DNA from 2 places in the Gelidimonas diazotrophica genome. Region 1 is predicted to be linked to the other one. Evidence: riboswitches for the same ligand, from Rfam matches in the RefSeq annotation. Region 1 holds a riboswitch; the other holds the start of a gene.

Region 1 (5,945 bases):
CCGGATCAAGAACCTCGACTTGATAATACTCATCCACCAGTTGCGTCAACTGGGCCAGCGCGCCATAGGTGTCGGCGGTAGTCATCGGCGGCGTCAGGTGATCGACGATGACCGCATGGGCGCGGCGTTTGGCTTGCGCGCCTTCGCCCGGATCGTTGATGATGAAAGGATAAAACAGCGGAATATCCGCCAGCAGCGCATCCGGAAAACAATGCTCCGACAGGCCAACGCCCTTGCCGGGCAACCATTCGAGCGTGCCATGCTTGCCGACATGGACGATAGCATCGGCGCGCCACTCGTCGCGCAACCAGCGATATAGTGCGTAGTAATGGTGGGTCGGCGGCAAATCCGGCTGATGATAGATCGCGTCCGGGTCCATGCCGTAGCCGCGCGGCGGCTGCAGTGCCACGAAGGCATTGCCCAGTTCTATCCCCGCCAGCGCCAGATGATCATCATGCAGATAGGCAACACCCGGCGCTGCACCCCATTGCGCAGTCATTTTTTCCTGCATTTCGTGCGGCAAATCGGCAAACCAATCTGCGTATTGCGCTGATGACACGCGGCCAACTGCGTGCGTCAACTGCTCGCTGGTGAGATAGGTATTGTCGTAGGCGCAGCGATCAATCAGCGCGTGGATCAGTGCGGTGCCGCTCTCGGGCAACTGATCAATTTGGTAACCGGCGTCTTGCATTGCGCGCAGGATGTGCATCAGCGAGGCAGGCGAGTCGAGGCCAACCGCGTTACCGATTTGCGATGCCTTGCTATTGGAATTGGTGAAGATGAAAGCCACGCGCTTGTCCGCATTGGGCAAGCGTTTCAACTGTGCGAAGCGCGCCGCCAGCCCGGCTACACGCGCCACGCGATCTGGTACAGGTTCGTATTCGATCAGCTCTTTCGCATGGCCGGCAGCCCTGGCCTTGAACGACACCGGCACGCTGATAATGCGCCCGTCAAACTCCGGTAACACCACGTTCATCGCCGCATCGAGCGGGTTCAGACCACGCGCCGATTGCTGCCACTGATCTTGCGTCATGCCGCTGGTAATGGCTTGCAACACTGGCACATTCAACTGTTCCAGCGCGCTGACCGACCAGCCGGCCGGAGTTGGCCCGCCCGGCGTGATCTCGCCCATCGCAAACGAGGTGGTGTTGATCAGCACGTCGATATGCGAAACTGGCTGAGCGTTGATTGAACTCGTGAAATAAGCCAAGGCAGTCGGCAGCTGTGCGCCCCCATCGCTGCCGGCACGTAGCGATGAGGTGAATACTGGCAGCACATTCATGCCGTGCTTTTCCAGCGCATCGATTAACGCATCGACAAAGCGCGTATTGCCGCTGATCCAGTGCGCACGGTAGAAAATGATGCCGACGTTCGGCCGCTGCGATCCATGCACTAATTCGCGCTGCGCCAGCCAGTCATCGATGCCAGCACCCTGGGCTAAATCCGGATGGTAGATTCCATGCTCGGGCAAGGCAACCGCAGGCTCGTAAGCGAAGCCGCTCAGTAGAAAATGATCGGATACATAACGCAGGAACTGGCCCAGATTCACGCTGCCGCCAGCTTGGAAATACGCCAGCGCCTGCTGTAATACATCCGATGCAACAGTCGATACAGCCGCCAGCTCCAAGTCAGGTTCACCGGTGCCGCTGATTGCGATCAAATGCAGACCGCGATTCTGGACCTGTCGCAGCAGTTCGGCAAAACCTGGAACGCCGCCAAGACGCCCCAGTACCCGCAAGATAATGATTTGTGCGTCGGCGAGTTCATGCGTCAGCAGAGCCGCCATCTGCGTTTCGCTTTCCAATGCCTGTAAATTTACGCCGGCAACAGCGGGAAATTCTTGTGGCAGTTGCGCCAGCGCACTCTGCAGCACGGTCAGATCGTTCGGTGCATGCGTCAGCAATGCGATTTGGGCACGCGCCGCCATTGCTTCAGACATGTTGGTTTTCCTTTTCCAATGAGCAGGTATCGCCTTCAGCCAAACGATGAAAAATCAGATCGCTGACCTCGCGCCCACCTTCCAGATGCTCGACAACGATACGTTCCAGCGCTGCCTCGTTGGCGCATTGGTACCAAACGCCTTCCGGATACACGACGAGAATCGGCCCCTTATTCTGGCAGGCAACCATGCAGTGGGTTCTGGTACGTTTGATGCGCAGTTCCGGGTGGGCGTCAATCTTCTCCCCCATCAGTTCGAACATGGCTTGCGCCTGCACGCCATCTTCGGTGCAGCGCGGCCCGACGCACATGAATACATGTCTGGTGTGGGTTCTCATCAAATTTTCTACCGTCCGGGTTTGCAGCATGGAATTCGGTACCCGACTAATTTAAAAAAACAAGGAGTATGATAATTTTTAGTGCATTTACCGCATATATTTATTGCGGTAATGCAATATACTAATATCAGTATATATATCCGCTCATCCCCGTGAAAGTGGGGGTGAGCGGATTTTCAGGGGTTACTTCTTGCGTGCTGAATAGTTGCGAGCTTCTTATAAAACAAGCCCATCAAGCCACCCAGCGCCAGCCAGAACACGGCATTCGCAATCGTCGTGGCATGGATGAAAGCCTGCGCAAGTTCGGCGGGTGCTGCGCTTGCGTGAGTTTCCGGCTGTGGCGCACCAATCAGATGTGGAACAATCAGCAACAGTGCGCCGAACAGTTTGAGTTTCCAATTACGCGTAAAAATCAGCAACGATAATCCGCCCGCCGTCACAACCACAGTGGCGAGCCACCATAGTTGCCGATCTGCCAGCGGCGCTGCTGCGGTGCCGGGCACCTCCGGCGGCAAGCCCAAAGAAGGCGCAACGAAAAAAACCGCATAGCCAGCCAGACCCCACAACAAGCCGGAACGCCAGCCTCCGGCATCACCGCGCAAGCACAGGCCGCCGCCCAGCAACAGCCCGAAACCAACGGCCAGACTGATATTGGCCAGCGCAGTGAATATCGTCCGCTCCAAACCATCAGCCGGTTGCCATGCATCCGGCGCATGTTCGTGTTCGTGCGCTTGTTCAGGGGTATGGGTATGGGTATGCGTATTTTCAGCATGTGAAGGAGCAACAGCAGCATCGGATACTGCGGCCGCAGCCGCAGCTTCCTCATATACTTCGGCCTTCGATATGATCGGGCTAACCTGAATTTTCTGAACAACGGTCAATGTCAGACCCGCCAGCAGACCCGCCAATGCGGCAGCGGTAACGATGCGCTTGAATGCCGCCATGTTAATGATCCCCGACATTGGTATTGGCATATGCATCAGTGACAAGGAAAGCCGGCGGAATGACGGCCGTCATGCGCGGCATTATGCAAGGCTGAAGTCTCGGCGAAAGCCGCGCCATACAGCAGCACCAGTCCAAGGCTGCCGGCAAATAAAACGGGTATTACTTTGTCTTTCCAGACAGTTGAGCGGGACCGCGAGCCGACGTTATCGAGCAAACCAGGTATTGAAGACATGTGACACTCCATCTTAAGGAAAACACCCAAGCCATGACAATAATCAGCGCAGAGATAGATGACATCTCCATAGCCAATCAGCGCCATAAGCACATGAATGAGCCTGTATGTTAAGAAGGAAGTGATAGACGGAGGGCGCAAAAGGCCAGCCATCTGCATCGCCCTCCGCGATACAAACTCTACGATAGCTTCAGGCTGGTCTCCGGGCTTACGAGTGGAATTTCCTTGTTGGGTTTTCCTAGATTTGCGCCTTCCCATGCATTGCACAGTGGCTTACTGCAAATCTTTTTACTCGATTACCGTTGCGGGGGCAGCGTCGGATTTGTTCTTTGTTACAGAAAACTTACCGACTTCCCATTTCATTCTACAAACGACTGTTTGCGGAATACCTGAAGCAAAGAAAATTATTATATGCGCCGAAGTTGATACAGACAAGCCATTAAAACGCGCTGTTCAGTCAAAGCGGCATCGTTCATCAGGCTTGCAATTCGTGCATTTCCAACGGCAAACACAAACATCAAAATGGTTAAAAATCGTAGCGCGCAGAAAGCTTCAACTGGCGGCCGAACGACAGAATTAACCCGGTCAGTAGCAATATCCGTCTTACTTTTTACTTCATTGCATAACGTACGCCGACAAACAGGTTCGAGCCTGGTGTTGCATAATCTTTTGCTAACTCATAGCCCTTATTAAGCACATTATTCCAGCGGCCGAACAAAGACCAGTTGGGAGCAAAATCATAACTGGCGTAAAGGTTTAGCAGGCTGTAACCAGCCATCTTAACGTTTCCAAAATCAAGGCGATCACCGGAGAATACCGCTTCAGCACCGGCTTTGAGCGCACCGATACCATATTCGGCGGCCAAGCTACCGTGCCGTTTGGCTCGACGAAAAAGGAGGGTGTCGGTGGTCTCATCACGCGGGTTTTGCAGGTCTAGCGACCCGCGCAATGTGAAATTGCCCAGTCTGGTGCTTGCGCCCAGAGACAGACCTTCCAGCAGCGCCTGATCCACATTAAAGGCACAACCGAAAGGATGGGTCGCCTGCTGCACCGGACAAATATTGGTATTTACCAGCAAATCGGTAATCCGATTATGGTAATACACAGCACTCAACTGCGACTGTCCATCGTCGTAGTGGATACCGGCTTCAGCATTTTTGCCCTTTTCCGGTTTGTTAGTCGCGATCCCAAACTCTGGGAAAAACAATTCATTGAAAGTCGGCGCGCGGAAACTGGTGCCGACGCTGGCATTCACACGCAAGGCGCTGCTCAGGCGATAGCCATAGGCCAGGCTGCCGGTCGCATGCGAACCGAACACCGAATTATCGTCATTGCGCACGCTGACGCTGGCCAGATGCGCGCCGCGCTTGAGCTGGTAAGACGCGGCGAACGAATTGGTGGTGCGGTCGCCACTCAATGCTGCTGTACTGGCATCCACTTTTTCCTTGCGTTGTTCGACGAGCAGTTGCAGCAGATCGGTGCCCAAGGTCAGATCATTCTGCCAGCTGAGGTTGGTCTGTGTGGTGTCGAAAGTGGATTTCTCTTGCGGATTGAATGGGCCTATCGCGCTGAAGGAGTCCGATTTATCGGTCGATTGGGAGATCTGCACCCGGCTATTCCACCAAGGCAATAGCTGGTTTTTCGAATACAGTGCATAGCTTCCCAACTCGCTTACGCTACGATCATCGAATGCGCCAGAGCCATTGTCGAACTGCGCATCCAGTCTGCTTTGCAGGAAAGTCAGGCCGACCTCATACCCCTTGGCCAGATCCAGAGAAAACTGGCCGCTGGCGCTGTCTCTTTTATAGCCGTCCTTGTCCGGGTTGAAGGAAGAGTTACTCGGCTTGGTCGCCGAAAAACCGTCGGCCTTTTCATGCGAGGCGCTGATCGCATAGCGGAACCGGTGCTCGCCGTCGGTCGAGCCGGATACGCCGGCATCCAGCGTGCGCGTGTCATAGCTGCCGAAGCCAGCCGCGGCGTTCAGGCGCGGTGCTCCATCACCTTTTTTGGTGAAAACCTGGATCACGCCGCCCACCGCATCGGCACCGTAGATGCTGCTCAAAGGCCCATAGACAATTTCGACGTGGTCGATCTGCGACAGTGGTATCGCCTGCCATGATGCAGCACCCGTCGTGGCTGCGCCAGTTCGCACGCCGTCGATCAGCACTACGATCTGGTTACTGTTGGCACCGCGCAGAAAAACCGTGGAATTGCTTCCCGGCCCACCGTTGCTACTTATTTCAATCCCGCGTTTGCGTTGCAGCAGTTCAGCTAGCGAACTTTGACCGGAATTGGCGATTTCTTCCGAAGAAATGCGAATGTTGTCACTTAGTACCTCCGTCAGAGGCTGTTCAATTCGCGAAGCCGTCACCATAACCGGTGCCAGCGTTTTATCGTTATTGGTTTGGGCGGATGCAGGGGCGATGCAGCAGGCAGATAAGGCAGAAGCCAGCGCAAGCGGCTTCCAGGCCGGCGTACGGCTGGGGAGGGTG
Region 2 (5,945 bases), 1.9 Mb from region 1:
CGAGTATTAATCGCGATACGGGAATCGCTCTATCCGACAGACTTTCTCGGGTTCTGTAGCATCAAGAGCGGGGATGAAATCGGGGGAGCTGGCCTGCCCTGAATGGCTGGTAATTTAATTGCTGTGATGCATGTCATCATAGTTATAATGCCGCCATGCTGAACTTGCACAAGCCGAGACGATTGACGATATGGATCGCATGCTTTGCGATACTGCTCAATGCGCTTGCGCCGTCCATGTCATACGCGATGCACACCATGTCGGCGCTTTCTGGCACGTCATCCTTTTTGATGGAAGTGTGCACTGCGCATGGCACAAAACTGATCTCCGTACCCGCAGAAAAAACATCCGATGCGCCCTTGAAGTTGAATGGCGGTCAGGAAGAAAATCTCTCTGCATCCGGTCACTGTCCGTTTTGCTTGCCGCACGATGGTTCCCTATTTCTGCTTCCCCCTGGCGCAACCCATTTTGCCTTGCCGGCAAAACAGGGTCTGATGCCGCCTTTGTTTTACCAATCTCCGCATCCCCTATTTTCCTGGGCAGTAGCCCATTCGCGCGCGCCACCTGTTGCTTCCTGATTGATTTTAAATACTGCTGATTTTTCTGCCAGATGACTGGCGGAAGAGTAGCGGCATGTCAACTCTAAAAAGGAACCAACATGAAAAAAATTATTTCTCCTTCTCTTATTTTCCCTTCTCGTATTTCTCCTTCGTTTGTCACCCTTGCCTTGTCCGCTGTGTGGCAAACCGCCATCGCACAGAGTAATCCGACGCCAGAACCACCACAGGTACCGGTCATGAAAGAGGTCATCGTCAATGCGTCGTCCATCAAAATGGTGGAGCCGAACAATTCCAGTCTCGACGCCGCGATTCTGGCGCCGATGCGTGCATCCAACAGCGATACGGCGAATCTTCTGAAAGATATTCCCGGCCTCAGCCTTTACGGTGCAGGCGGCGTGTCCAGCCTGCCGGCGATCCACGGCATGGCCGATGACCGCATACGCATCAAAGTTGACGGCATGGACTTGATTTCGGCCTGCGCCAACCACATGAATTCGCCGCTTTCCTACATTGATCCGACCAATGTCGGCAGCATTAAAGTGTTCGCCGGCATCACACCCGTCAGTGCTGGCGGCGACAGCATTGCCGGCACGATCCAGGTCAATTCTGCGGCACCGGAATTTGCCCAGCCGGGTGAGGGCATTTTGCTCAAAGGACAAGCCGGCACTTTTTATCGCAGCAATGGCAACGCCAAAGGCGCAAATGTTTCAGCCACGATCGCAAACGAAAATTTGAGTGTGATCTATACCGGTTCCACGATAGAAGCGGGCAACTATACGGCTGCAAAGGACTTCAAGGCAGCTGCGCAGTCTGCTGGCACCCGTTCTTTTTTAGCGGGTGATGAAGTAGGTTCCTCAAGCTATAAATCGGAAAATCAGGCAATCGCAGTCGCTTTGCGCCACGAAAACCATATGCTTGAGTTGAAGCTGGGGCTGCAGCACATTCCTTATCAGGGCTTCCCGAATCAGCGCATGGACATGACCGGCAATGACAGCGAACAGATCAATCTTCGCTATGCCGGCCAATACCAGTGGGGCACTCTGGAAGCGCGCGTATACAACGAAAATACGCGGCACAAGATGAATTTTCTCGAAGATAAGCTACAGACCATGAACCTGGCCGGTATGCCTATGGATACCGAGGGGAAAACCACCGGCGCCTTGCTCAAAGCCGACATAGTTCTATCCGAGCGCGACACGCTCAGGGTAGGCAGTGAATATCAGCGCTATCGCCTGAACGACTGGTGGGACCCGATTTCTCCGCTTGTCAGCGGCCCAATGCAAGGGATGAAAGGCGGGAAGTTCTGGAATATCAACGATGGCCAGCGCGACCGTTTCGATCTGTTCGGCGAATGGGAAGCCCGCTGGAGTCCCCGGTGGCAGTCCCAATTGGGCATACGCAGCAGCACCATGACGATGAACACCGGCAGCGTCCAGGGTTACAACACGACCATATATCCACCCTCTACTTACGCGGCATTCAATGCAGCTGATCGCAAGAAGACCGACAACAACATCGATTTGACCGCGCTGGCCCGCTACACGCCGGATGCCGGCAGCACCTTCGAAGCCGGTTTTGCCCGCAAGAGCCGCTCGCCGAATCTGTATGAGCGCTTTGCCTGGTCGACCAACAACCAAATGGTCATGAACATGGTCAACTGGTTTGGCGATGCCAATGGTTATGTCGGCAACCTCGCTCTGAAACCGGAAGTAGCCAACACCATCAGCGCCACCGCCAGTTGGCACGATGCGGCTCAGGAAAAATGGGCGCTGAACGTTACGCCTTACTACACGCACGTCGAGAATTACATCGATGCCGCATCCTGCGCTACCGTTGGCAAAACTTGCCCCAGCCGGACCGACGGCTTTGTAAACCTCAGCTTCGCCAACCAAACTGCTCGCCTGTATGGCGTCGATGTGTCCGGTTACATTCCTTTGGCTAAGAATAGTAATTACGGCAGCTTCACTGCGACGGGCATGTTGAACTATGTCAACGGCAAAAACAATACGACCGGCGACAATCTCTACAACATCATGCCGCTGAATGCGAAATTGGCTGTGGTGCAACGTGTTGGCAACTGGACCAACACCATCGAAGGCCAGTTTGTCGATGGCAAGACCAACGTATCGCAACTCAGGAACGAGCTCAAGACCGCCGGCTACAGCCTGTTGAATCTGCGCACTAGCTATGAATGGAAGCAAGTCCGCCTCGATATTGGTGTGGATAACGCGTTGAACAAACTCTACGCATCACCGTTGGGCGGCGCGTATGTCGGCCAAAGGCCAATGACATATGGAGTGCCGGTTCCAGGCATGGGGCGCTCGATCTACACGGCTCTGAACGTCAAGTTCTAAGACTGGGCGACGGGGCGCAAGATAAGGTTTCTTGTGCTCCGGAGAGCCAAGCAGCGATAGCGAACAGGCGGATTTGAAATAAGCCGTCTTGTACGGAAAATGACAGAAACGCAGAAAAAAAGTCAGCGCCGACCTGCTTGTTTGATTTATCATTTATGCGGGAGTATGCATATAAAAATGTGCTTTTCCGCATTATTTGTATGCGGTAATAAAATATACGTTATCCAGTATATTTATAGCCGCAAGAAGTTTTCTAAGCCAGGTAGGGCGGGTGCAACCCACACCGTGACGCTATAGAGATTAGCAGCGCGGGTTGCACCCGCCCTACTAACTGCTGTTAAGAAGAATTAACGCGTTGGCTTGACACAATCCTTGCTTCACCTCGAAGATGGCGGCTTCAGGTGCCCGTCGCTGCAAGGCGAGGGGAGAATCGGGAAGGCGGTGTGATTCCGCCACGTGCCCAACGCTGTAAGGAGGATGACCCAGGCGAGATGCCACTGGCGTATGCCGGGAAGGCGCCTGGTTCAGATGAATCCGAGTCAGAAGACCGGCCTGAAAATTATCAAGCTGCACGGCCAGGCAGCGCATTTTTTTTCACGCTAGGGGAATGTCATGAAAACAATGTCGGCGCAAGCCATCCAGGATACACACGCCTTTACAGACGCAGCACGTGACGCGGTCTATCACGCCATTTTTTCCCGCCGCGATGTGCGCGGCCAGTTTTTGCCGACGCCGGTTCCCGATGCGGTACTGAGTCGCGTCCTGACCGCCGCCCACTACGCGCCATCGGTCGGCTTCATGCAGCCTTGGAATTTTCTGGTAGTCCAGTCGGACCAGGTCAAGCGCCGGGTGCACGATGCCTTTGCCATAGCCCATGCCGAAGCAGCAGAAATGTTCGAAGAAGACAAACGCAACGTCTATCGGACCTTGAAACTGGAAGGGATTCTGGAGTCGCCCGTCGGCATTTGCATCACTTGCGACCGCGAGCGCACCGGTCCAGTGGTAGTCGGACGTACCCAAATGAAGACCATGGACTTGTACAGCAGCGTATGTGCGGTACAAAACCTGTGGCTGGCCGCTCGGGCCGAGGGTCTGGGTGTGGGCTGGGTCAGCATTTTCCACCAGGCCGCACTGCAGCAAGCGCTGGGAATTCCGAAGCGCATCACCCCCATCGCTTATCTGTGCGTCGGCTACGTCAGCCATTTCTATGCCAAACCGGAACTGGAAAGTGCTGGATGGCTACCCCGACTGCCAATCGAAGAACTGGTGTATTTCAACCAGTGGGGCAATCGTGATGACCAGCAAGCCCTGATCGGGCACTTGCAACGCGACCAGGCCGCCGCACAGGAAGCCGGCCGCTAAGCCAGACCGGCTCTAAAACACGTATTGCGCGCTGGCTCCCAGCATCCAGTTGCGCCCTGGCGCCGGCTCGTAAAAACGCTTGCTGTTGTCGCCAACGATTACCGAGCCGATGTAATTGCGGTCCAGCAGGTTGTTGATCCGCACAAATTGCTGCAGTCGCCAGACGCCGACCTGCTGCTCGGCACCGAGCCGCAGGTTGGCGACCGCATAGCCGGGGGCGGGGGTTTCGGTGTTGCTGTCTTCGACGTAGACCTTGCTGTTGGCTATCGCTTCGATTGCGGCGCTCAGGCCGGAAGGCGTATCTTTCCATGCCAGTTCGCCGTACAAGGTGGCTTTTGGCACGCCCGGTATTTTTTTGCCGGCCGGCACGTTATTGAAACTCTGGTCGTAGACGGCGTGCAGGCCGGTCAACGCGAGACGGCCCGAAAAGCCGTGTTTCCAGCTAGTGTCGAGCGACAATTCGAGTCCCTGGCGCAGGGTTGCGCCGGCGTTCTTGTAACTGGTGCGTCCGCCGCTGGCAGCGTCCACCACCAGTTCATCGTCGGTGCGCACCTGGAATAGCGCGAGATTGACCCGCGTAGCGCTGCCCAGCAATGCCTTGGCGCCTACTTCAATATGGGTGCTATGCGCCGGTTTTAGGTTGAAGTTGAAGCCATCCCCGCTGCCGGAATAGAACAGCTCGTTGAGCGTCGGCGTCTCGAATCCTTTCGCCGCACTGGCATACAAATTCAGCGCCGGCGTGACCTTGTACAGCAGGCCGAGTACCGGCGTGGTGCGGCGGTAATTTATGCTGCCGCTATCGTTGCCATTGCTGATAAAGCGGTCGTCCACCGCGATGCGCATTCTGCTGTGGCGCAGGCCGGCAGTGAGCACCCAATCGCCGCTCTGCCATTCGGTTTGCAGATACGGATCGAGGCTGGTGACGGTATCGGTTTCGTCGCGGCGCAGCCGGCCTTTGACGCCAAACTGGTTGCCGATGAAATTCTCGAAACCCTGGCGATCGTCGCTGGAGCGGCCATAGTCGAGGCCGACGGTGCTGGTCAGGCTGCCGCTGCCGAGCTGGCTTACGCTGGTCCAATGCAGGTCAACGCCGCCGAAGCTGCGGTCGAAATCGACTACGCCGCCGGAGTGGCTGGCAGGTGCCTGGAAGCCTTTGGAAAAAGACTGGTACTGGGTGACTTTGCGGTTGCCGGCATAGGCGGTCAACTGCAGGCTGTCCGCGCCGAAGCGCCGCTGGTAGCTGACGCCTACTTGTTGATGGTCGATGCTCTTGCGGGTGTTGTAACGTTCGGCAAAGGTGCGTCGCGGGTTCTGGGTATCGGTGGGGTCGATCTCGCCGGCGTGTGGGTCGCGCTGGAAGGTGCCCCAGCTTACGCCGAGCGGGTCTTGCGTGTCGTGCTGGCGCAGCCCGTTGGCCACCAGCATCAGGCGGCTGTCGGCATCGGGCTGGGTAGTGATTTTGGCGAACGCCTGGTCGCGGGTGGCGGCGCTATGGTCGCGTGCGCCATCGGTGCTGAAGCGTGATACATCCAGCACATAACCGACCGCGCCCGGTTTGCCCTGGGCGCTGAGATCGGTTTTCCAGCTGCCGTTGCTGCCGCCCAGCACACTGGCTTCAACTGATGGCGCGCCTTGTCCGTCGCGCGTGAAAAGCTGGATTACGCCGCCC

Evidence for each region. Region 1 has a riboswitch for cobalamin ahead of KGFNPO_RS06175 (CbtB domain-containing protein). Riboswitches for the same ligand answer to the same signal wherever they lie in the genome.
Region 2: it holds a riboswitch for cobalamin, as region 1 does, so the genes downstream of both, bluB (5,6-dimethylbenzimidazole synthase) here and KGFNPO_RS06175 (CbtB domain-containing protein) in region 1, are expected to answer to the same signal.

The regions. Positions count from the first base shown of each region.
Region 1 is NZ_CM146349.1:1,324,393-1,330,337, forward strand. It holds gene KGFNPO_RS06160 (cobaltochelatase subunit CobN) at 1-1,939, opposite strand, end outside; gene KGFNPO_RS06165 ((2Fe-2S) ferredoxin domain-containing protein) at 1,932-2,276, opposite strand; gene KGFNPO_RS06170 (CbtA family protein) at 2,453-3,238, opposite strand; gene KGFNPO_RS06175 (CbtB domain-containing protein) at 3,256-3,453, opposite strand; cobalamin riboswitch at 3,630-3,861, opposite strand; gene KGFNPO_RS06180 (TonB-dependent receptor plug domain-containing protein) at 4,064-5,945, opposite strand, start outside.
Region 2 is NZ_CM146349.1:3,268,471-3,274,415, reverse strand. It holds gene KGFNPO_RS15220 (hypothetical protein) at 143-304, opposite strand; gene KGFNPO_RS15215 (DUF2946 family protein) at 237-578, shown strand; gene KGFNPO_RS15210 (TonB-dependent receptor) at 659-2,914, shown strand; cobalamin riboswitch at 3,297-3,484, shown strand; gene bluB (5,6-dimethylbenzimidazole synthase) at 3,527-4,276, shown strand; gene KGFNPO_RS15200 (TonB-dependent receptor family protein) at 4,289-5,945, opposite strand, start outside.